2 regions of the Peribacillus sp. NJ4 genome follow, and region 1 is predicted to be linked to the other one. Evidence: predicted binding sites of a transcription regulator. Region 1 holds the regulator's gene; the other holds the start of a gene.
The links. The regulator NrdR, encoded in region 1, represses ribonucleotide reductase genes. The targets are predictions, from matches to a motif close to AACACNATATATNGTGTT.
Positions count from the first base shown of each region.

Region 2: QUF94_RS09850 (vitamin B12-dependent ribonucleotide reductase) is a predicted target of NrdR. The motif match lies at 7,500-7,517, and genes of this name have one in related genera.

Region 1 covers NZ_JAUCFQ010000001.1:1,598,216-1,610,618, forward strand. Annotated here, with positions in the region: gene coaE (dephospho-CoA kinase) at 1-191, shown strand, start outside; gene QUF94_RS08020 (glyceraldehyde-3-phosphate dehydrogenase) at 351-1,388, shown strand; partial or broken gene QUF94_RS08025 (IS5/IS1182 family transposase) at 1,532-1,774, opposite strand; gene speD (adenosylmethionine decarboxylase) at 2,348-2,728, shown strand; gene nrdR (transcriptional regulator NrdR) at 2,991-3,452, shown strand; gene QUF94_RS08040 (replication initiation and membrane attachment family protein) at 3,505-4,929, shown strand; gene dnaI (primosomal protein DnaI) at 4,916-5,854, shown strand; gene ytxC (sporulation protein YtxC) at 5,976-6,812, shown strand; gene thrS (threonine--tRNA ligase) at 7,226-9,157, shown strand; gene QUF94_RS08060 (hypothetical protein) at 9,263-9,433, shown strand; gene QUF94_RS08065 (GNAT family N-acetyltransferase) at 9,486-9,980, shown strand; ribosomal protein L20 leader region at 10,106-10,242, shown strand; gene infC (translation initiation factor IF-3) at 10,341-10,841, shown strand; gene rpmI (50S ribosomal protein L35) at 10,876-11,076, shown strand; gene rplT (50S ribosomal protein L20) at 11,112-11,471, shown strand; gene QUF94_RS08085 (DUF1294 domain-containing protein) at 11,539-11,814, shown strand; gene QUF94_RS08090 (TVP38/TMEM64 family protein) at 11,875-12,403, shown strand, end outside.
Region 2 covers NZ_JAUCFQ010000001.1:1,953,780-1,966,182, forward strand. Annotated here, with positions in the region: gene QUF94_RS09820 (DEAD/DEAH box helicase) at 1-1,076, opposite strand, end outside; glycine riboswitch at 1,451-1,538, shown strand; glycine riboswitch at 1,542-1,625, shown strand; gene gcvT (glycine cleavage system aminomethyltransferase GcvT) at 1,760-2,866, shown strand; gene gcvPA (aminomethyl-transferring glycine dehydrogenase subunit GcvPA) at 2,884-4,230, shown strand; gene gcvPB (aminomethyl-transferring glycine dehydrogenase subunit GcvPB) at 4,223-5,683, shown strand; gene QUF94_RS09840 (rhodanese-like domain-containing protein) at 5,843-6,226, opposite strand; gene QUF94_RS09845 (lipoate--protein ligase family protein) at 6,441-7,277, shown strand; gene QUF94_RS09850 (vitamin B12-dependent ribonucleotide reductase) at 7,668-10,238, shown strand; gene QUF94_RS09855 (hypothetical protein) at 10,414-10,599, opposite strand; gene splB (spore photoproduct lyase) at 10,743-11,768, shown strand; gene QUF94_RS09865 (patatin-like phospholipase family protein) at 11,852-12,403, shown strand, end outside.

The DNA of each region.
Region 1 (12,403 bases):
AGCAAGTTCAACTGAAACGATTAATGAACAGGAATGGTCTTTCGGAGACGGAGGCACTTGCCAGGATCCATTCGCAAATGCCCTTGGCCGATAAAAAGGCTTTAGCGGATGCCGTCATCGACAATAATGGGGACATTAATGATACGAAGAAGCAAGTGAAGGCCATACTTAGCGATTGGCATGTAATATAATTGTGATAAAAGGAAGAAACCTCAGGGTTTCTTCCTTTTATGTTGAAAAAATAAGAACAATCCGCATTTTTATTAGCACAATTCAACTGAATTATGTTATACTAATTACATAAGAAAGGTAATAAGTATAACATTAATATTTTTTGGAGGGTCCGAACAATGAATTCAAGAATAGCGATTAACGGATTTGGGAGAATTGGAAGAATGGTTTTCCGAAAGGCCATATTAGATGAGAGTTTGGACATTGTTGCCATTAATGCAAGCTATCCTGCTGAAACTTTAGCCCACTTACTAAAATATGATACGATACATGGTAAATTCGACGGTATCATTATAGCGGAAGATGATTCACTTGTAGTGAATGGCCGCCGAGTAAAACTAATAAATAACCGCGATCCAAAGCTATTGCCTTGGAAAGAGATGAACATAGATATTGTAATTGAAGCTACGGGTAAATTTAATGACCGTTCTAAAGCGGCTCTTCATTTAGAAGCAGGGGCAAAAAGAGTGATTTTATCTGCGCCGGGTAAAAATGAAGACGTTACCATTGTCATGGGCGTCAATCAGGAAGTGCTGGAAATCGACAAGCATTTTGTCATATCCAATGCATCTTGTACAACTAACTGTCTTGGACCGGTTGCAAAAGTGCTTGATGAAAAATTCGGCATAAACAACGGTTTAATGACAACGATACATTCTTATACAAACGATCAAAATAATATCGATAACCCGCACAAAGACTTAAGACGAGCCCGTGCCGCTGCGGAAAGCATCATTCCTACCACCACAGGGGCTGCAAAAGCCATCTCCCTGGTGTTGCCTCAATTAAAAGGCAAACTTCATGGAATGGCGATACGCGTACCGACACCTAACGTATCTCTAGTCGATCTTGTTGTGGACCTAAACCGTGATGTCACGATTGATGAAGTGAACCAAGCGTTCATCGACGCTTCGGAAAATGAACTTAAAGGAATCATGGAATTCACGCTGGAACCTTTAGTTTCCAGCGATTTCAAAACTAATCCTCACTCTGCCATCATCGATGGTTTGACAACGATGATGATTGGGAACAGGAAAGTGAAAGTCCTGGCTTGGTATGATAATGAGTGGGGTTACTCCAACCGGGTAGTGGACCTTGTGAAATTAGTTGCGTCCGAGTTGAAAAAAACTTCAGAAGTCGAGTTAACAGTAAAATAATGAAAATAAACGGGCCTGCTAAATTTTTTTTAGCGGGCTCAGTTTGTAGACAAAAAGGTTCAAAATGGTGATTCCGAAACCTTTTTGATTTTTTATTGGATTTGAAGCAGTTATAGAGAATAGTTGACCCATCGCATATCATGTTTTTCTTTTGTATCTGCAGCAACTGCTTCTGGTTTTCCAATTTTCTCAATCACTTGTTCAACCAGAGGCTGATATGACTATCATCCGTATTTCCGGGTGTTACTATCGTCCTCAACACAAATCCATAACGGTTTGTTGCCGCATGAACCGAATAGGCAAACTTGTTTTTGTCGTTCATCTTTCACATAGTAGCTACTCACAGGATCAGTTGAATTGTCCTTAATCTCCTTGGTTTTCTTCCTTAAATAGACTGTGAGAGTTCCATCTTACTGTTAAAACAAAGTTGATTGGAGCGGGTGTACGAGACTCCTGCGGGAAAAGCGCGTCCAAGGGAGACCTCTCAGGCGCAATGGCGCCGAGGGCGGACCGCCCGCGGAAAGCGAGTGCCCTACGTTCCAATCAACGGCCAAATATTAAAAATCTAAAAAAACAGTAAGCAAACTCAATTATTATCGAGTTTGTTTACTGTCTGGGTCTGCTAAAATTTTTTAGCGGGCTATTTTTCATTCATTGATCAATCAATTCTGGCGGTTTTAAGGCGCTGAATAAACCGGAAAACAGTAATTTTCCTCCCATTTGACCCTTCACTATATCCCTATTACATTTAAAGTTTATCTTTCCTAAAATTCAATTTGGAGTTGCAAAAAAAATTCAAACCATATATACTATGAATCGTGAACTTCTTCAAAAGCGGTTTGCATGATGGCTACTTAAAGGGTTAGGACCTCTTTGGACTAACTTTCCCCCGTGGTAGTTATCAGACTTAATTTTTAATCATGGTAAGGGGGAAGCTTAATATGGAAACAGCTTACACTATGGAAACTATGGGTAGACATGTCATTTCTGAACTTTGGGGTTGTGACTTTGAAAAACTGAACAATATCGATTTAATTGAAAAGATTTTTGTTGATGCTGCTTTGAAATCAGGTGCAGAGGTACGAGAAGTTGCCTTTCACAAGTTTGCTCCACAAGGAGTTAGCGGGGTTGTCATCATTTCTGAATCACACTTAACGATTCACAGTTTTCCAGAACACGGCTATGCTAGCATTGATGTCTATACATGCGGTAACTTGGATCCGAATATTGCGGCAGATTATATTGCAGAAGCTTTGAACGCGCAAACACGTGAAAACATAGAATTACCACGTGGATTAGGTCCTGTACAAATGAAAAAAGCCAATATAAGTGCCCTATAAAAAACACGTATACACAGAGATGCCATGGGTGCATCTCTTTTTTAATTCAGCAATCTTGCTCCAATTTATAGGGTAAGATAACCATGAACACAAAGACTTTGATAAAGGTGCTTCAAGTGCATGACAAAAAGTGCATACTGCTGGAAGTTACACTTTTTACTTGTACTGGCCGTTCCTTTTAATATAAGATTAAGGTAGAAAAGTAATTCCTTGGGGAACATTTAGATAGGGGAGTCCTACATAAAATACGGAGCTGATAATGATGAAATGCCCATCATGTCAATATAACGGAACAAGAGTGCTCGATTCCAGGCCAGTCGATGAAAGTAAATCGATTCGACGACGCCGTGAATGTGAGGCATGTGGTTTTCGATTCACGACATTTGAAAAGGTGGAGGAAACACCTCTTATTGTAGTGAAAAAGGGCGGGACACGGGAAGAGTTCAGTCGTGATAAAATCCTGCGTGGCTTAATCAGGGCTTGCGAAAAACGTCCGGTTCCCTTGAAAGAACTAGAGCAAATTACCAGTTATGTAGAAAAAGAACTGCGCAATCAGGGCATAGCGGAAGTGAAAAGCGACAGTGTCGGCGAAATGGTGATGGATAAGCTGGCAGAAGTCGATGAGGTGGCCTATGTTCGGTTCGCATCCGTCTATCGGCAATTTAAAGACATCAATGTCTTTATCGATGAATTGAAAGATTTAATAAATAAAGAAAGAAAGTAGAGCTGAAGATTTACTTTGGCTCTTTTTTCACTACATCTTTTGAAAGGTTTGAATGGAGATGTCAATGCATTGGCAAGAATTGCTCCCAGCGGATTCATATTTGGTCTCATCTGCGGGGCTGCTTCATGATTATGATCGGAAAATACTGACCCGACTATATCAACCTCTTATTGGACCTATCTGTATCAGCCTTTATATGACGTTATGGAGTGAGTTGGAGGAAAACAGGCTATGGTCGGAAACCTCCTCACACTATCAATTAATGAATACCATCGGCCTTAAGTTAGGTGATATTTACGAAGCACGGCTTTTACTTGAGGGAATCGGTTTGTTGAATGTATATAAGAAATCGGAGAATGACACGAAGGAATTTATCTATGAGTTAAACCCGCCGCTTTCCCCCCAGCAGTTTTTCACGGATGGAATGCTGAATATCTACTTATACAAAAAGATCGGTAAAGTACAATTCAACCGGTTGAAGAGATTCTTTTGTGATGATCATATTTTAACGGATCAATATGAAAGTGTGACTAAATCTTTTGCGGAGGTATTCTCATCAGATCACTTGGACTCTTTATATGTAACGGATGAAGCGAAAAATGAATGGAAACCGATCCCTGAACAGCAATTCATCGATCGGGCGGATGGCGTCGAACCAACGGGGTTTGACAACTTATTTGATTTTGAACTTTTATTTGCCGGGATGAAATCCTCGATCGTACCGAAAAAGGCCTTTACCCCGAAAATAAAAAGTACGATTGCCAAGCTTGCTTTTTTATATGGCATTGATCCGCTTGAAATGCAAAAACTAGTAATGGATGCCGTTTCATTGGATGATGAGATCGATGAGGAATTGCTTAGGAAGGCGGCCAGGGACTGGTATCAGATCGAACGGCAGGCCGATATGCCTTCCCTTGTCAATCGTGTGCAGCCGATCCGTGAACGGACACAAAAAGAAGAACCGAAAACGCAGGAACAAGAGCTCATCCGTCATTTGGAGACGATTTCTCCAAGAGAGCGGCTGATGCAATTGTCAGGCGGTGCTGAGCCATCAAGCGGTGATTTGAAAGTGGTGGAGGGCGTGATGATCAATCAAAAGCTGAATCCGGGTGTCGTCAATGTCTTGATTGAATATGTCATGCTCAAAACGGATATGAAGTTCACGAAGGGCTATGTGGAAAAGCTGGCAGGCCATTGGGCACGGCTGAAGGTCTCCACGGTCATCGAGGCGATGGAACTGGCTAAAAATGAACACCGGAAATATCAGGACTGGGCTCAGGGAAGCAGGAATGTTGCGAAGGGCGGCCGGAAAAAGACGATACGGGAAGAAGTGGTTCCGGAGTGGCTTGAGAAAAAAGAAGAAGCACAGCAGGAGCAGACTGCGGATCAACCTGAATTGAATGCCCAGAAACGTGAGCTTCAGGAGAAATGGAAGCAGTGGAAAGCTGGAGGTGAAATGAACGATGGAAAAGATTAATAGATCCCTTAATAAATTGGCCAATACAAACCAATTTCAAGAGCGTTATGAAAAGCTGAAGCAGGAGATTTTTGAAGACGAACAGGTGCGGTTATTTTTGAATGCCAACAGTTCGACTGTCACGAAGGAAATGATAGACAAAAACTTGGGGAAGCTTTATGAGTTCACTTCACAAAGCAATAAGTGTGATAAATGTCCAAGCTTGGATGGCTGCATCAATATGATGCATGGGTATTATCCTAAATTGGTCGTTCAAGGGAAGGCCTTGAATCTGAATTATGAAATCTGCCCGCGGAAATTCGCAGAGGATGAAAAGCGAAAACGGGAAAAATTGATCCGTAGCCTTTACGTGCCGAAGGATATTTTAAAGGCGACCATCGAGGACTTCACTCAAACGGATGATGAAAACAAACGCTTGAGTGTTTTAAGTAAGGCGATGTCGTTCATTATGGAGTATGAGCCGGGTAAAAGGCAAAAAGGCTTATATATATACGGGAAATTCGGTGTTGGGAAAACCTATTTATTAGGTGCGATTGCCAATGAACTTGCAGAAAGGCAAATTTCCTCCCTTATTGTCTATGTGCCTGACTACTTGAGGGAACTTAAAGGGTCGATAGGTGATAATACGGTCAATGAAAAAATTGAGATGGTGAAAACGGCACCTGTCCTCATGCTGGATGATATTGGAGCGGAGTCCATGACGAGCTGGGGACGCGATGAGGTTTTTGGTCCGATTTTGCAATTTAGGATGCTGGAAAACTTGCCGACGTTTTTCACTTCGAATTTTGACATGAATGGCTTGGAGAATCACCTAACCTTTTCACAGCGTGGTGAGAAGGAAGAAGTGAAGGCGGCCAGGGTACTGGAACGAATTCAATATTTAGCGGAGCCCGTCAAGCTGGATGGCGTGAATCGGAGAAGATAAAGGAAAGTGGTCTCTTAATGGAGGTCACTTTTTTCTGATTACAAGGTCCATCCTACTTCTAAACACGTCCCCATCCCCATATACATGAAAAAAGAAGCAAGGGGGAAGGGGGGATGTCGTAGTGCAAATTTCGTTTCAAAACGATTCAGAGGCTTTGAAATTACTGAATTTCGTTTCTGCCCATCCGCTAGGGGCAGAATTTCAACCATACATTCGATTTCTTCCGCAACAAGGCATGCATGTGGATATGACGGAGTCTTCAGGTGATAAATGGCTAATTCTGCTTCGTGATGCATTTCATTCTTTTTTATTGGAAGAAAAGACGCTTCCTGTTCTGGAGCAAATAATAGTCGGTAAATTTTTTTATAGGGAACGGGAAGAAATTGAAGCCATCACTGAGATTGCTTCATCCATCATTGAAGGGGAACGTGCAAGGAATCAAGAAGAAGTATTCAGTACGGAGAAACGATTGATTGAGGAAGGACTACAAAGCATTTTGGCGGGGAAGGTATCTTTTTCATTCGATTCTTTTACGACCTTCCGTTTAAAATCATTTCAGCACACTTTGGAAAAGTATGTCGTCAAGGCGATTGATGAATACAAGTTGGAACAGGATTATCAAAATTTCATTGCCACTCTCCGTGATTGCCTTCAGGGGCAGGAGTCGAAATTAAGAAAGCTTCACCTCGTCAATCGGGATGGTTTTCACTTCTATGATCAGAAATTCAGCAAGCTCGACCGTCCAAAAATCAATAGTATGATCGACAGGAGGCTTCTTGCCAAAAGTTCACTTTTTCTAGATACGGTGATACTTGCCCCACTTTTATCGATTGCTCCTGAAAACTTGTGTATCTATACCGATGACAAGGAAGAAGGGCTGATCCAGACCATTTCAAGGATTTTCGAAGAACGGGCAACCATCTTGCCACTTTCGTCTTTTTCTAATGCATTTGAATGATCTTTCTTGTAAAAAAGAAAATTAACCTTGATTTTCACCGTATAACAAATTATAATTTCCTACATACTATTAAAAAACAAAAAGTTATGATGAGGACAAGGGTATTCTAGTCGCCGATTATCAGAGAGGGAAGCCAACAGGCTGTAAGCTTCCTATTCGCATGGAACACTTACCACCTTTAAACTTCGGCTCGGAAAGCAAGCATTCTGCGAATATGAGCTGACGGGAAGCTGCCGTTACCAAGTTACAAGTGCCGTTTTGCCGTGAAAAGCAAGATGGAACGAGGGTGGAACCGCGGGTTAATGATATTTATTACTAAGCTCGTCCCTGTTTTATACAGGGGCGGGCTTTTTGTGTTGTAATGGAATCAAAAACCCTTAATTTGTTTGAACAATAAGAAGGAGTGAAACTGTATGTCTGAATTACTGAAAATATCTTTTCCTGACGGAGCGGTCAAGGAGTTTGCTAAGGGCACTACAACTGAAGACATCGCTGCATCCATCAGTCCTGGTTTAAGGAAAAAATCCATTGCCGGAAAATTCAATGGTGAATTATATGATTTGAAACGCCCGATTGAACAAGACGGTACAATCGAAATCGTTACACAGGACGCAGCCGATGCTCTTGAAATATTACGTCACAGTACAGCACACTTGATGGCACAAGCGATCAAACGTTTGTACAAAAATGCTAAATTCGGTGTAGGGCCAGTCATCGAGGGCGGTTTTTACTACGATATTGATCTAGAAGAATCATTGACTCCCGATGACCTTCCATTGATTGAAAAAGAAATGAAGAAAATCGTCAATGAAAACTTGGAAATTTCCCGTATCGAAGTGAGTCGTGATGAGGCCATTTCCCGTTTTAAAGAAATAGGCGACGAGTATAAACTGGAGTTGATCGATGCGATCCCTGCCGATCAGCAAGTAACGCTCTATGAGCAAGGGGAATTCTTTGACCTTTGCCGTGGAATTCACGTTCCATCAACTGGGAAAATCAAAGAATTCAAGCTTTTGAGCATCGCTGGTGCATACTGGAGAGGCGATAGCAAAAACAAAATGCTTCAGCGCATTTATGGTACGGCTTTTTATAAGAAAGAAGATTTATCCGAACACTTACGTTTCCTTGAAGAAGCCAAGGAACGTGACCACCGTAAAATCGGCAAGGAATTGAACTTGTTCATGAGCTCACAAAAAGTGGGGCAAGGGTTGCCGATGTGGTTACCAAAAGGCGCGACAATCCGCCGGACAATCGAAAGGTATATCGTGGATAAAGAAGAACGCCTGGGTTATGACCATGTCTACACACCTGTAATGGGAAGCGTGGACCTTTATAAAACATCTGGACACTGGGATCATTACCAGGACGACATGTTCCCTGTCATGGAGATGGAAAACGAACAGCTTGTCCTGCGTCCGATGAACTGTCCGCATCACATGATGGTATATAAAAACAGTATCCACAGCTACCGCGAACTGCCAATCCGGATTGCCGAGCTTGGCTTGATGCACCGCTATGAAATGTCAGGTGCCCTTTCCGGCCTTCAGCGCGTACGTGGGATGACATTGAATGATGCGCACATATTCGTCCGTCCCGACCAAATCAAAGAAGAGTTCAAGCGTGTTGTTAACCTGGTCCTGGAAGTTTATAAAGATTTCGATATCAAGGATTATTCATTCCGTCTGTCATATCGCGATCCGCAGGATACAGAAAAATACTTTGATGATGATGCCATGTGGGAAAAAGCCCAAAGCATGTTAAAAGGTGCTATGGATGAACTTGGTCTGGATTACTTTGAAGCGGAAGGTGAAGCGGCATTCTACGGTCCTAAGCTTGATGTTCAGGTGCGTACTGCCTTAGGAAAAGATGAAACGCTATCCACTGTTCAGCTTGATTTCTTGCTTCCTGAACGTTTTGATCTTAATTACGTCGGTGAAGACGGCAAGCAGCACCGCCCGGTAGTAATCCACCGCGGGGTCGTTTCCACAATGGAACGTTTTGTCGCTTACTTGATCGAAGAATACAAGGGGGCATTCCCGACTTGGCTGGCACCCATCCAAGCACAAGTGATTCCGGTCTCACCTGAAGTGCACTTGGATTATGCGAAAGAAGTCCAGGAAAAACTTAAAGCGCAAGGCATTCGTGTCGATCTGGATACACGTGACGAGAAGATCGGTTATAAAATCCGTGAAGCGCAAATGCAAAAAATCCCGTACATGCTGGTTGTTGGAGACAATGAAGCCAAAGAAGGCAGCGTGAACGTACGTAAATACGGTGAACAAAAATCGGAAACGATCGCATTTGAAGATTTTGTTTCAGCGATTAAAGCGGAAGTAAGCCGCTAACAGCAATGGAGGGGCACATATTATTGTGTCCCTCTTATTAATTAAGGCATGATAAAATGAAACCATCATGTGAATATATGTACAGCAATGAAAAGGAGGGTCAGCATGAAAAAGAAATTCACTTATCTATTCGGGCCAACATTCCTTGCCATCATCATCTTATTGTTATTGGATGATTATCGGCAGTATGCCATTGTCCCGGTCCTGCTTTTTTGGATAGCCCTATTTTCTTGGGACAACATTGAGAAAAAGAAAAAGGCGAAAGAAAACTCTTGATTTTTGATGGCTTCGATCAGTATGGCCTGTAACCAAAGGGGGAGTGGGAGAAATGGAAATTCGAAAGGCTTCAAGGGAAGACGCGGGTAAATTGGCAGCTCTATTCAATCATGTTGAAGATTCCGGATATATGCTGTTCAACCCTGGGGAAAGAAAAGCGACGGGGAAGCAAATGGAAAAGCAACTGGAGCAAATCGAAAAAAATCCCCTTTCTGTTTTCCTCGTTGCTGCGAGCGGCCATGATTTGAATGGTTACCTAATATTATTGGGCAATCAATTGGGCCGAACCAGACATTCAGCCAAAATCGTCATCGGCATTGCCGAACAGGATAGAGGAAAAGGCATCGGTACGAAGTTATTTCAGAAAATGGAGGAGCATGCACGGACAAACGAAATCAGGCGCCTGGAATTGTCCGTAATTGCAACCAACGCTCCTGCGCTTTCCTTATATGAAAAGATGGGTTTTGAAAAAGAAGGAATAAAGCGGGAATCGCTGTTTTTTGGTGGAAAGTATCATGATGAATATTTTTTGTCCAAATTACTTTAAAAAAACGTATTGTCAAATAACAGAATGTCTGATAATATTAATTTTGTTGGAAAAACGAATAAATTAGCATTTGACAAGTCATCAGTGTTTATGATATATTTCTAAAGTGAATTGAATACGTGTTTGAGGAAAAGAAGAAGCACCCGCTTCTCACCTGGTTGACGCAAGCAATGCAGTTAACAGGTCATGATTTGATTATTTGGATCTTTCTGAATGAGTCTATCAGTGTGGGTGCAGCATGCATCCACACTTTTTTATTATGATTATATCCTGTAAGCGAGTTGTGAGCGTGACCGAATTGATTCAAATATTCGTATTCGCCAATATCTTTGGAGGTGGCTAACTATTAGTAAAGACGCGATGGTAAACGAGGGCATCCGAGCCCGTGAAGTTCGTCTTATTGACCAAAACGGAGAACAACTTGGAATTAAAACGAAATTCGAAGCATTGGAAATTGCCGCTCGTGTAAATCTTGATCTAGTTTTAGTTGCTGCAAATGCAAAGCCTCCGGTAGCCCGGATCATGGACTACGGAAAACACCGCTTCGAGCAGCAAAAGAAAGACAAGGAAGCACGTAAAAATCAAAAAGTCATCAGTCTGAAAGAGGTTCGTCTGAGCCCGACGATTGAAGAACATGATTTCAATACGAAGCTTCGCAACGGAATTAAATTCCTTGAAAAAGGCGATAAAGTAAAAGCTTCTATCCGATTCAAAGGACGTGCCATTACGCATAAGGAAATTGGTCAACGTGTACTCGTTCGTTTTTCTGAAGCATGTAAAGAAGTGGCTACAATCGAGCAACACCCAAAAATGGACGGACGCAGCATGTTCATTATCTTAGCACCGAAAAACGAAAAGTAATTGTAAAGTAATTTGTAATGAGGAGGAATACCTTATGCCTAAAATGAAAACTCACCGCGGATCTGCTAAACGTTTCAAAAAGACTGGATCCGGCAAACTTAAGCGTTCTAACGCTTACACAAGCCATTTATTTGCTAACAAATCTACTAAGCAAAAGCGTAAGCTTCGCAAAGCTAGCCTTGTAAGCAAAGGTGACTTCAAACGTATTCGTCATATGCTAGACAACATTAAATAAGTTCGATTTATCGAGTTAAATAGGAGGGAAATAACATGCCACGTGTAAAAGGCGGTACTGTTACTCGCAAACGTCGTAAAAAGGTAATAAAATTAGCTAAAGGTTACTATGGCGCGAAACATATTCTTTTCAAAGTAGCTAACCAACAAGTAATGAAGTCAGGAAACTATGCTTTCCGTGACCGTCGTCAAAAGAAACGTGATTTCCGCAAACTTTGGATCACTCGTATCAACGCTGCAGCACGCATCAACGGTCTTTCTTACAGCCGTTTAATGCATGGTCTAAAGCTTGCTGGTATCGAAGTGAACCGCAAAATGCTTGCTGATCTTGCTGTTGCTGACGAACAAGCTTTTGCTCAATTAGCAACTGCTGCTAAACAACAATTAGACAAATAAGTCTGACTGATATCAGCCACTCTCTTTTCAAGAGGGTGGCTTTTTACATTTAAAGGAGGGAATGAGGATGCAAGGAGTATGGTTCATTGTTGTTTATATGATCATCACGAACATCATGGGATTTGCCATAATGGGAGTCGACAAAAGGAAAGCGCGTAATGGGGAGTACCGGATCAGCGAAAAGAAACTTTGGTTTTGGGCGGTCATAGGTGGAGGGACAGGATCCTTTCTGGGGATGAAGCATTTCCGCCATAAGACGAAGCATGGCGCTTTTAAATGGGGCCTGCCTATATTGATGATTCTTCAAATAGGCTTATTGATCAAGATATTCATTCAATGGTAATATGTAGCCCGTATAATGTATATGCTTGTAGAAGCAGCAAAGAGTAGCTGGAGGGAGAGCATGAATGATAAACTGACACTTGTGATGAGCTACATTCAATCCGGAAGCGTGTTTGCACCACTTATCTTTATCACTTTTCATTTATTAAGGCAATTTTTATTCATTCCCGTCATTGTGGTTTGCATGTCTGGCGGAGTATTATTCGGGGCCGCTTTTGGGACCATCTATTCGGTAATCGGTTTGACGTTGTCCAGTATGGCCTTTTATTTCGTGATAGGCAAATTTCCGAAAACAAAGGAAAGGCTGCTGCGGCTTAAGAATAAGTTGTTTGGAAACCGAAAGCTAAACAGCCGGCAAATTGCAGTACTGAGATTAATACCATTCATACATTTTTACTTATTATCGCTTTGCTTATTGGAATCCAATAAAGGGTTGAAAAATTACTTTTATCTATCTTTCATGACTAATATCCCTGTAGCATTCGTATACACGGTTTTTGGCCACTATATTGCCGATTTCAGTCCAACACTGATCGTCATTATTTTATTATCATTAACCTTATTACTATATTTATTGAGAGAGAAGCAGA
Region 2 (12,403 bases), 360 kb from region 1:
GAGTTCTGAACCGTTTCGTTCACTTTAGAAAATAAATCATCAAGCTTTGCCAAAAAGTCAGGGGAAGGCTGGTCGTATTTTGCTTTCATATTTTTTAAAGTATAAAAGACTGCCTCCCTGCTGCTGCAGGCTTCCCTTTGGAGAGTGAGAGCTGAAAAAGCGCTTCCTTTTGTTCCATCCGAAATAGGCTTGAATTTGGAAACGGCATCGTACAATGCCTGCTCGGTTGGAGAAAATTCAATGGTGATGGTTTCCACATGCCTTTTTGTCCATTCAATACCAGTATCGGCCCGCCGGTTTCGTATCATAACAGTGTTGACCAGTTCCTTTAGGTGTTCATCTTCAATTATGTTCCGGCCTTTCCCTTTATATTTTTCCGAAAAGAGTGAGGCATTTCCCAAGTGGCCTGGTTTCAATAACGAAACGAGGTGGAAAATTTCCTCGACTTTATTTTGAATGGGAGTAGCTGTCAGGAGTAAACAAAATTTCTTTTTCAGATTTTGGACGAATTCATAGTTCTTCGTCTTATTATTTTTAAGTTTATGAGCTTCGTCAATAATGATGAAGTCATATTCCTGATTGAAAATGATTTCACGATGTGGATCGCGTTTCGCTGTATCAATGGATGAAATGACCACATCACAGGAGTCCCAAACATAACTTTTTCTCTGAACGACTGCCGGAATATGAAACTTGGTATTCAATTCAAAAGCCCATTGTGTGACAAGTGAGGCCGGTACAAGGATCAATACTTTTTTTACAAGGCCTCTAATCATATATTCTTTTAGGATCAAGCCGGCTTCAATTGTTTTTCCGAGCCCTACCTCATCAGCTAAAATGGCCTTTCCATTCATCTTTTCCACCACTTGCTTTGCTGCTTCCAATTGGTGGGGGAGCGGGGTTAACTGCGGAAGGTGCTTGGGCGCCTGTAATCCCTCAAAATCAGGGATGATGAGATTTTCCTCCATTTGAACCGCCAACTTATAAAGCTCCCAATTTCCCCATGGACCATCATTTTCCATCTTTTGCAGAAACTCGTCATTCCATTCAGAATTGAAGGATATATTGATTTTCATAGAAATAACTCCCTCTTAAATCATAATTTCCTTAATAAAAGGTCAAAACCCGAACATTTCATATGTGAAGTAAGAAAAATATTTCTCCTCAAAAGATATTGCAGAGATAAGTTTCTTAGGGTAGGATATAAGTATATTTAGAAAATTCCAATTTCCAAACGCTGTAAAGAATCTTTGTATTTCGGTTTTGCAGTTCGCGTTTTCTTAGTATGCGCTACAGGCTCCTATTTTATCCAAGATACTGAAGGAGATCATTCAAATGGTTCCTGAAGTTTTAGGAGAGTTGGCAGAGAATGCATTCCATGATGCTCAAAGGTTTTACTAATGCTTAGGGCTTATTCGCTTACTTTCATTGGTAGACCATTTATATGCGGGTGAAGATAAGGGGAGAGACTACGGATGTAGCGCCGAAGGAGCAAACTTAGCAGTGAATCTCTCAGGCAAAAGAACTCTTATTGGACGCAACTCTGGAGAGCGCCGCCCATTTTGGGACGGCCACCAAAGGGGAAAACCTATTATATAGGTAAACTTTCAGGTTTCAGGACAGAGAAAAAGCTCAAACGGGCTTTCTCTGTCCTTTTTTGTGCTTTTTTCACATCATGAATCAGGATATCTGATGCGTAATGACAAGAAGCTTTGATAATGAAGCCATTTAAATTAAAAAATCTGAGGGGGGTCATTTTTTGACCAATTTAAAAAGAACACCACTATTTGAAGTTTATCGTGAATGCGGCGGTAAAACGATCGATTTTGGCGGTTGGGAACTTCCTGTCCAATTTTCGGGTATAAAGGACGAACATGAAGCCGTACGTACAAAAGCGGGGTTATTCGATGTTTCCCACATGGGGGAAGTTGATGTTAAGGGTCCTGGGAGCCTTTCCTTTTTACAGAAGATGATGACTAATGATATATCAAAGCTACAACAGGGCGGTGCCCAATATACGGCTATGTGCTATGAAAACGGCGGGACTGTTGATGATCTCATCGTTTATAAGAGGGCTGAAGACGACTATCTGCTCGTGGTCAACGCAGCGAATACAGATAAAGATTTCGATTGGCTGCAAGCTAATCTACCGGAAGATGTCCAAATCACGAATGTATCGAGTCACTATACACAGCTAGCACTTCAAGGGCCATCTGCAGAGAAGATATTACAAAAACTATCAGAAAATACTGCCTTAAGTGAAATTGGATTTTTCAAGTTCAAGGAAAATGTCATGATAAATGGTATCTCCACGATGGTATCCCGTACCGGATATACTGGTGAAGATGGTTTTGAGATATATAGCGACAGTGAAAACGGTCCTGCCCTTTGGAAGGCGATTCTGGATGCCGGAAAGGAAGAAGGGATTCAGCCGATTGGTTTAGGTGCTCGTGATACCCTGCGTTTTGAAGCGAAACTTCCGCTGTATGGGCAGGAACTTTCAGCGGACATCACCCCAATAGAGGCCGGGATCGGTTTTGCGGTAAAAGTGGATAAGGAAGCAGATTTTTTCGGGAAAGCCGTTCTTTCTGAACAAAAGGAGAAAGGGGCTCCCCGCAAGCTTGTGGGAATTGAAATGATTGACCGTGGCATTCCACGTCATGGGTATAAGGTCTACAGCGGGGACAAAGTCATTGGCGAGGTCACGACTGGTACCCAATCACCAACGTTGAAGAAGAACGTAGGGTTGGCACTTATCGATAAGGAATTTTCGGTGCTGGATGCGGAAGTCGAAGTGGAAATTCGATCCAAACGTTTGAAAGCCGTTATCATACAAACACCTTTTTATAAAAAACCACGTAAATAGAGGGGAATGGTCATTAGATGAAACATCGTTATTTACCCATGACAGAGCAAGATAAACAAGAAATGCTTGAAGTGATAGGTGTACCTACTGTTGAAGAACTTTTCAATGATATCCCTGAAAGTGTTCGTTTTCAAGGCGAATACGATATCAAGCCCGCTAAATCGGAACCTGCCTTAATGAAAGAATTATCAAAGCTTGCTGCCAAGAATGCGGATCTTAAAAACTATGCTTCCTTCCTTGGTGCGGGTGTCTATGACCATTATGCACCGGTCATCGTCGATCATGTTCTTTCCCGTTCTGAGTTTTATACGGCTTATACACCCTATCAGCCTGAAATTTCACAGGGCGAGCTTCAGGCCATCTTTGAATATCAAACGATGATTTGTGAATTGACGGGTATGGATGTGGCTAACTCCTCCATGTATGACGGCGGGACAGCGCTAGCTGAAGCAGCCATGCTTGCTTCAGGTCAGACACGACGCAAGAAGATTCTCATTTCAGGGACGGTTCATCCTGAATCAAGAGAAGTTGTTAAGACCTATGCGAAAGGACAACGCGTGGAAGTGATCGAAATTCCTTATAAAGACGGTGTGACGGATATGGCCGCCTTAAGGGAGTTGGTGAAAGATGATATTGCAGGAGTGATTGTGCAATATCCGAACTTTTTTGGCCGTATCGAGCCATTGAAAGAAATGGAAGAAATCATTCATGGCGTCAAGTCCATGTTTATCGTTTCCAGTAATCCGCTTGCACTGGGAGCCTTGACATCCCCTGGTGCCCTCGGTGCAGATATCGTAACGGGGGATGCTCAGCCATTCGGCATTCCAGCAGCATTCGGTGGACCTCATTGTGGATATTTTGCCGTTACGAATAAACTTGTACGGAAAGTTCCGGGCAGACTCGTCGGTCAAACAGTGGATGAAAATGGAAAAAGGGGTTTTGTGCTGACGCTTCAAGCTCGTGAGCAGCACATTCGCCGTGATAAGGCCACATCCAACATTTGTTCCAATCAAGCGTTGAACGCCTTGGCAGCTTCTGTTGCAATGACCGCTCTTGGGAAAAAGGGGGTCAAAGAAATGGCCGTGCAAAATATTCAAAAAGCGCATTATGCGAAAAAAGCTATTGAGGCAAAAGGGATAAAAGTAATGTTCGACGGTCCTTCGTTTAATGAATTTGTCATTAAACTGCCTGCTTCGTTTTCAGAAATCAATAAAAACCTATTTGAAAAAGGGATGATCGGCGGCTTTGATTTAGGAAAGGTTTATCCTGAGCTGGAAGACCATATGCTGGTCGCGGTAACGGAACTTAGAACAAAAGAAGAAATTGATGCACTTGCGCAGGAATTGGGGGATCAACATGAATAATCAAGATCAATCACTCATTTTTGAAATCAGTACATCCGGTCGAATCGGGTATAGTCTGCCAGAAATGGATGTTGCAACTACTCCGCTCGAAGAAATTCTTCCTGCCGACTACATCCGTGAAGAAGAGGCTGAGCTTCCTGAGGTGTCCGAATTGGATATCATGCGTCACTATACAGCACTTTCCAAACGGAATCATGGAGTGGATTCGGGTTTTTATCCGCTGGGTTCATGCACGATGAAATATAATCCGAAAATAAATGAAAATGTGGCACGCTTTAACGGTTTCGCCCATATCCATCCATATCAAGATCCGAGTACTGTTCAGGGAGCCTTGGGACTATTATTTGATTTGCAGGAACATCTAACGGAAATCACAGGGATGGATCAAGTGACATTACAGCCTGCAGCAGGTGCACACGGTGAATGGACAGGGTTGATGATGATTCGCGCTTTTCACGAAGCTAATGGCGATACAGAACGGACGAAAGTGATCGTACCCGATTCTGCACACGGTACGAATCCAGCTTCTGCCACTGTGGCCGGACTTGAAACGATAACAGTGAAATCCGATGAAAACGGGTTAGTCGACCTTGAGGATTTAAAGCGTGTTGTGGGACCAGATACGGCGGCTTTGATGCTGACGAACCCCAATACGTTGGGATTGTTTGAAGAGAACATTTTGGAAATGGCACAACTTGTCCATGATGCCGGTGGGAAGCTTTATTATGATGGTGCCAATCTGAATGCAGTACTTTCAAAAGCACGCCCGGGTGACATGGGCTTTGATGTGGTTCACTTAAATCTCCATAAAACATTCACTGGCCCGCATGGCGGCGGCGGTCCGGGTTCTGGCCCTGTAGGGGTAAAGTCGGATTTGATTCCTTACTTGCCTAAACCGCTTGTGGTCAAACAAGATGAGCAATTCGTTCTTGATTATGATCGCCCGCAATCCATTGGCAGGGTAAAACCCTACTATGGGAATTTCGGGATAAACGTAAGGGCTTATACGTACATTCGTTCAATGGGTCCTGATGGCCTTAAAGCCGTCACCGAGAATGCGGTCCTCAATGCAAATTATATGATGCGTAGGTTGGAACCATTTTTTGACCTACCATATAATCGTCATTGTAAGCACGAATTCGTATTAAGCGGACGTCGGCAAAAGAAATTGGGAGTCAGGACTCTCGACATAGCCAAAAGATTGCTGGATTTCGGGTATCATCCTCCAACCATTTACTTCCCGTTGAACGTGGAAGAAGGAATGATGATAGAACCGACCGAAACGGAGTCCAAGGAAACTCTGGATGCATTCATCGATGCAATGATCCAGATTGCCAAGGAAGCGGAGGAAACTCCGGAAATCGTTCAGGAAGCTCCGCATACGACCGTTATAAAGCGGCTTGATGAAACTCTTGCTGCAAGAAAACCGGTTCTGCGTTTTCAAGCCGACTGAAAGCTTACATGAAAAACCCCCTGCCGGACGGCGGGGGTTTTCATGTTTATGTATCTTGTAAAGAACTAATCAAAGTCAATGAGTTAACTTTCATTTTCATTGAGCCCGCATTGAACATGTAGACGTTTTAATTAAAAAGAGCCCATGCGGAGATGGGTCTTATTTCTTTGCTTTGATTTTCCCAGTCCACATTTTGAAACCGCCTTTTAGGTGAAAAAGTTCCTTGTAGCCCTTTTTGTATAGCATGGCTGCAGCTCTTCCGCTGATGATTTCGCTTTGAGCGTACAAGTATACAGGCTTGTCCGGCCTAATTTCGACCAAGCGAGTTTTCATTTGCGTCATAGGGATGTTTCTTGCGCCTAAGATATGACCATTATCAAAATCATTCGGTTCCCGAACATCGATCAGCTGCACTTTTCTGTAGTTAGCGATAAATTCGTCCTGTGTTAATGTTTTAACGATTTTACGCTGGCGGTACCAATTAAAAAGTGAATACGCAATAACCACTCCCAAGATGATGAGCAGTGTATATAATAATTCCAAACATTAAAACTCCCTTCTACCTTAACGAATACAGACAATACTTATTATATAATTGCTTTACTTAATAATCAAAAAGAATTTTCATCAAATTCTTTATCGACTTGATAGCACTTTCTTTTTTAGAGTGTTAAAGTCTGTTAAACTACTACATGTGAGTTTTTTGTGGGGTATAACGTAATTACTGAAAAACAGTCTATTGAAACGAGGGTTTAGGATGACTAAAGAAAAATGGGGTTTTATAGATTCTGGAAATTGTTCACCGGCTTTTAATATGGCGATGGACGAAGCGCTTTTAAATTGGCAAAGCAAAGGGGAAATTCCGCCAATCATACGCTTTTATGGTTGGGATCCAGCGACATTGTCGATTGGTTATTTTCAAAAGGCAGAAGCGGAAATCGATATGGAAGAGGTCAAAAGGCAAGGCCTCGGTTTTGTTCGCAGACCAACAGGAGGACGAGCGGTGCTGCACGAGCATGAATTGACTTATAGCGTAATCGTTCCAGAATCCTATCCGGGAATGCCAACTACCGTTACTGAAGCATATCGCGTCATATCCGAAGGAATATTAATGGGGTTCAGGAATCTTGGATTGGATGCTTATTTTGCTGTGCCTCAAACCGAGCAGGAAAAAGCGGCTTTAAAAGCGCCCAAGTCTTCCGTCTGCTTTGATGCTCCAAGCTGGTATGAACTGGTTGTTGAGGGCAGGAAGGTCGCTGGCAGCGCACAAACCAGGCAAAAGGGCGTCATCCTTCAACACGGGGCCATTTTGCTTGAACTTGATGATGAAAAGCTCTTTAGCGTATTTAAATTCTCAAATGACAGGGTTAAAGAGAGAATGCAAAAAAACTTAAAAAACAAAGCTGTAGCCATGAATGACATTGCCGGAAGAAAGATTACCATCCCCGAAGCGAAAGTTGCTTTTGAAAAAGGTTTTGCCGAAGGACTATCGATCGATCTAGAACCATACGTCCTCACTGAACAACAATTGCTGGAAGTGAAGGCCATTGCAGAAAGCAAATATGAAAGCGATGAATGGAATTTCATGAGATAGAAGAAGCAGAATAATTAAAGTGGAAAATAAAAAAGTTTTTTCAGATTTGTTTACCAAATAAGCTATTCCTTGCAGGAATAAGTCCTAAAAGGGATGGGGAAAAAGCAAGGTCCAAATTAATTGAAATCTGATGAAAAATTATCGTAAATCGACATTTTCCTCCCTTTTGCTAACTATATTAATTGATTTATCGTTTGACAAAATTAAAAGTCATTCAAAACAAACACAATATATAGTAGTTGAAATATTTAATGCGACACTATATGTTGATTTTTGAGTTTCGCTATGATAAATTTAGGGTACTTGTTAAGCGAAACGGACATGTAAGGCTACATATAGATTTTTGCGGCGGCAAGAACGGATCTTGAAACATATAAAGGAGAGGGAATTATGTCGGTTGTAATAAAAGAAGCTTTAAAGGTTGATCTAGAAAGGTTGAATAAGGATATTTCTTTATTTCCCCAGGTTCACCCTGTAACGGCTGATATGAAAATGGCGCATAAGGGAGTGTCCCGTCTAGTCATGCTTGACCGCTATTCTTTTAAGGATACTGAAAAAATCACACTCTCGGCAGGCGATTTCGTAGTGTTGACGATCAAGGAAGATCCGAAATTCCCAGCACGGGGTCTCGGTCACATCGTTGAAATAGATTGGGAAACCAAAAAAGCCAAGGTATTGGTGGATGAAGAATTCCGCGGCGTATTGGATAGTCCGGAAGAAGTGGAGACGGGGATTGTAAACCGTCCGCTGGATATTATCGAAAAACCGCTTGAAATATACTATGAACAAATTGCGAAACGTAATGCAACAGGCTTGGCTTCAGTGGAAACCACTGAAGAAAAAAGAACGGAATGGTTCAATAAATTCTATGAAGAATTAAAGAACCTTAATTTTGTCCCGGCAGGTCGAGTATTATATGGTGCGGGTTCCAATACGGATGTTACTTATTTCAACTGCTATGTGATGCCATTCGTACCTGATTCACGTGAGGGAATTTCAGAACATAGGAAACAAGTGATGGAAATCATGAGCCGCGGCGGCGGAGTGGGTACGAACGGATCGACATTGCGTCCAAGGAACACTCTGGCAAAAGGGGTAAATGGAAAATCCTCGGGTTCAGTGTCATGGCTTGATGATATTGCGAAATTGACGCATCTAGTTGAACAGGGCGGTAGCAGACGCGGTGCGCAAATGATCATGCTCGCTGATTGGCATCCTGATATTGCAGAGTTCATCATTTCTAAAATGCAAAATCCAAGGATCCTTCGTTATTTAGTGGAAAACACTAAAGATGAGGCCATCAAGAAATATGCGACGGATAAATTGAAATTCACGCCGCACACCGAACAGGAAACGGCTATGTATCAAGGAATCATCAATTATAAAGAGATTCCTGGTCTAGGTGGATTTAGCGAGAAAATCATTAGGGATGCAGAGGAAAAGATCCGTACAGGCGGTACGTACAGTGTCCATAATTCCGATTTTCTAACTGGCGCCAACATTTCGATTTGCTTGACTAAGGAATTTATGGAAGCGGCAGAAAAAGATGAGGAATACGAATTGCGTTTTCCTGATGTTGAAAGCTATAATGCCGAAGAAATGGCTATTTATAATGCCGAATGGCATAATGTCGGTGATGTTCGCGAATGGGAGAGAATGGGTCACAAAGTTCGTGTTTATCGTAAAATCCGAGCTAAAGAGCTTTGGAACTTAATAAACATTTGTGCAACATATTCTGCTGAACCAGGTATTTTCTTTATCGATAATGCTAATGAAATGACGAACGCCAAAGCATACGGTCAACAGGTCGTAGCTACGAACCCATGTGGCGAACAGCCATTGGCCCCATATTCAGTATGTAACCTCGCTGCTGTCAATTTGGCTGAAATGGCCGATAAAGATAACAAAACCGTTAATTTCGAGAAACTTAGGCAGACCGTCGAAGTCGGTGTACGTATGCAGGACAATGTCATTGACGCAACTCCTTATTTCTTGGATGAAAACAAAAAACAGGCACTGGGCGAGCGACGCGTTGGACTTGGTGTAATGGGTCTGCATGACCTGTTAATCTACTGTGAAACGGAATACGGATCTGAAGAAGGAAACATCCTGGTCGACAAGGTGTTTGAAACGATTGCGACTACAGCTTACAGGGCATCCGTGGAACTTGCTAAAGAAAAAGGCAGTTTCCCATTCCTGATCGGATCAAATGATAAAGAAACCGATGAGCTTAGAACGCGTTTCACACAAACCGGATTTATGGAAAAAATGCCGGAAGACATCAGGGAAAGTGTTGCTGCACATGGCATCCGTAACTCTCATTTATTGACAGTGGCTCCTACAGGAAGCACAGGAACGATGGTTGGGGTATCTACAGGTCTTGAACCATACTTCTCCTTCACGTATTTCCGCAGTGGCCGACTTGGTAAATTCATTGAAGTTAAGGCTGATATTGTTCAGGAATACTTGGACCGTCATCCAGAAGCTGATCCAGAGGAGCTTCCAAAATGGTTCATCTCCGCTATGGAATTGGCACCTGAAGCCCATGCGGATGTTCAATGCATCATTCAACGCTGGATTGACAGTTCGATCAGTAAAACGGTCAATGCTCCGAAAGGATATACTGTCGAACAGGTTGAAAAAGTATATGAACGTCTATACAAAGGCGGAGCAAAAGGCGGTACCGTTTATGTGGACGGCAGCCGTGACAGTCAGGTTCTCACGCTCAAAGCGGAAGAAAACCAAATGGACGAACAGCTAGAGATGGACGAATTGACAGATGTGGAAGTAAAGAAAAAAGTCGTATTGGTCGATACGATAAATGAACTCCGTTCGACGAATGTTACGATTGGGTCGGAAGTGGGCAACACTTGTCCGGTCTGCCGTAAAGGCGAAGTCCAGGAAATGGGCGGATGTAATACTTGCACGAATTGTGGAGCACAATTAAAATGTGGGCTATAAGCTAAGCTGATAGAAGAAGTCGTTAAGTGTGCTGAAAAGCTGATCTTAACGGCTTTTTTTTTAATAAACATAATGGATTGAGCTTGTAGGTTGTTAACTTCTGTTCAATTTACATTCCATTGAACTTAAATAAAGAGAAGCCGAATCGTTGGATTCGGCTTCTCTTTGCGTTCATTCATCCATTTTCATTTTGCTGGCCTATTTCCTTCTCGGCTAGATATTGGTTTCCATCCTTCAATACCGAAAATTCATCGACCGAGTCTCCAGGTATATTCCTGGGATTTGGATATTTATTATCTGTTTGGACGGTAATCGATTGTTTCCCCATTCCATTTGTCAAGAAGTCTCGTTTATTAGCCATACCATATCGCATCTCCTTCATTTTGGATTTTCCAATTAAAAACAATCATGAGGATAACAGAATAAAGAAAAACTATCCCTATTAATTAGATTGTGTAGTTCGATTGAAAGTATGAACAAATCCAGAAAAGAACGGAGAACGAAATGAAACCATTTATGCCACAGTTAGTATATATCGAGCCCAGGGCATTGGAATACCCGCTTGGCCGGGAATTGAAAAAAAAATTCGAGGATTTGAACATTGAAATCCGTGAGACTACCTCACATAACCAAATTAGGGATCTTCCTGGAGAAAATGATTTACAAAAATATCGTGTCGCCAAGTCCACGCTTGTGGTAGGGATCAGAAAGACATTGAAATTCGATTCTTCAAAGCCATCTGCTGAATATGCCATCCCTCTTGCAACCGGGTGTATGGGGCATTGTCATTATTGTTATTTACAGACGACACTCGGAACAAAGCCATACATTAGGACATACGTGAATCTCGAGGAGATTTTCGAGGCAGCCGAAAATTATATCAATGAGAGAAAGCCTGAAATTACACGTTTTGAGGCGGCCTGTACATCAGATATCGTCGGAATTGATCATTTGACACATTCATTAAAAAGGGCTATAGAATATTTTGGGAAAAGTGAATATGGGGTTCTAAGGTTCGTAACTAAATTTCATCATGTCGACCACCTGTTGGATGCTGAACATAATGGAAAAACTAGATTTAGGTTCAGTATAAATTCACGTTACGTGATAAAGAATTTCGAGCCCGGCACTTCGAGCTTTGAAGAAAGAATGGAAGCGGCGCGAAAAGTGGCAGGTGCCGGATATCCCTTGGGTTTTATCGTAGCTCCAATATATCGTCATGAAGCATGGAAAGAGGGCTACCGTGAATTATTCGAACGGTTAAGTGAGGCGTTAAAAGGCGTGGATATCCCAGACTTGACTTTCGAATTAATCCAGCATCGGTTTACTGGCCCTGCCAAAAAAGTGATTCAAAAAAACTACCCGAAAACGAAATTGGAACTGGACGAAACGAAGCGTAAATATAAATGGGGCCGATACGGTATTGGTAAATATGTTTACCAAACCGAAGAAGCCGCAGAACTGGAAACGGCCATTCGTGGGTATATAGCAGAATTTTTCCCTAAAGCGGAAATTCAGTATTTTACCTGATGAAGGCAATCTTTCATATAAAACTGTCATAAATCGCTCTAATCCTGCTTAAAAATGTAAAGACCGGATTAGGGAGGGCAGCTATGATTATTGACGGCGTTTTCTCCGGAGGCGGGATTAAAGGCTATGGTTTAGTTGGAGCCCTGCAGGAATTAGAGGAACGAGGATTTGTATTCCATAGGACAGCGGGTACAAGTGCTGGTTCCATAATTGCAGCTTTCGTAGCCGCTGGATACACAGGTAAAGAGATGGAAGAGCTTTTTCTTAATATAGATTTAAGCGGCATGCTGGATAAAAGGCGTGGTCTATTGCCTATCCCGCTTGCTAAGTGGCTCCTTATTTACTGGAAACTGGGCCTTTATAAAGGCGACGCTTTGGAATCATGGGTTGCCGGTAAACTTGCCGAAAGGAATGTAGTTACCTTTAAGGATGTTCGACCGGAGTCTCTCCGTATCATAACCTCTGACATTACAAATGGGAAATTGGTGGTACTGCCTGATGAGTTACCGAATTATGGAATTGATCCGCTCACATTTCCAGTGGCTAAGGCAGTGAGAATGAGTTGTAGCATTCCCTATTTTTTTGAGCCAGTAAAACTTGATGTCGGAAAAAGCACGTTCCTTTTTGTTGATGGA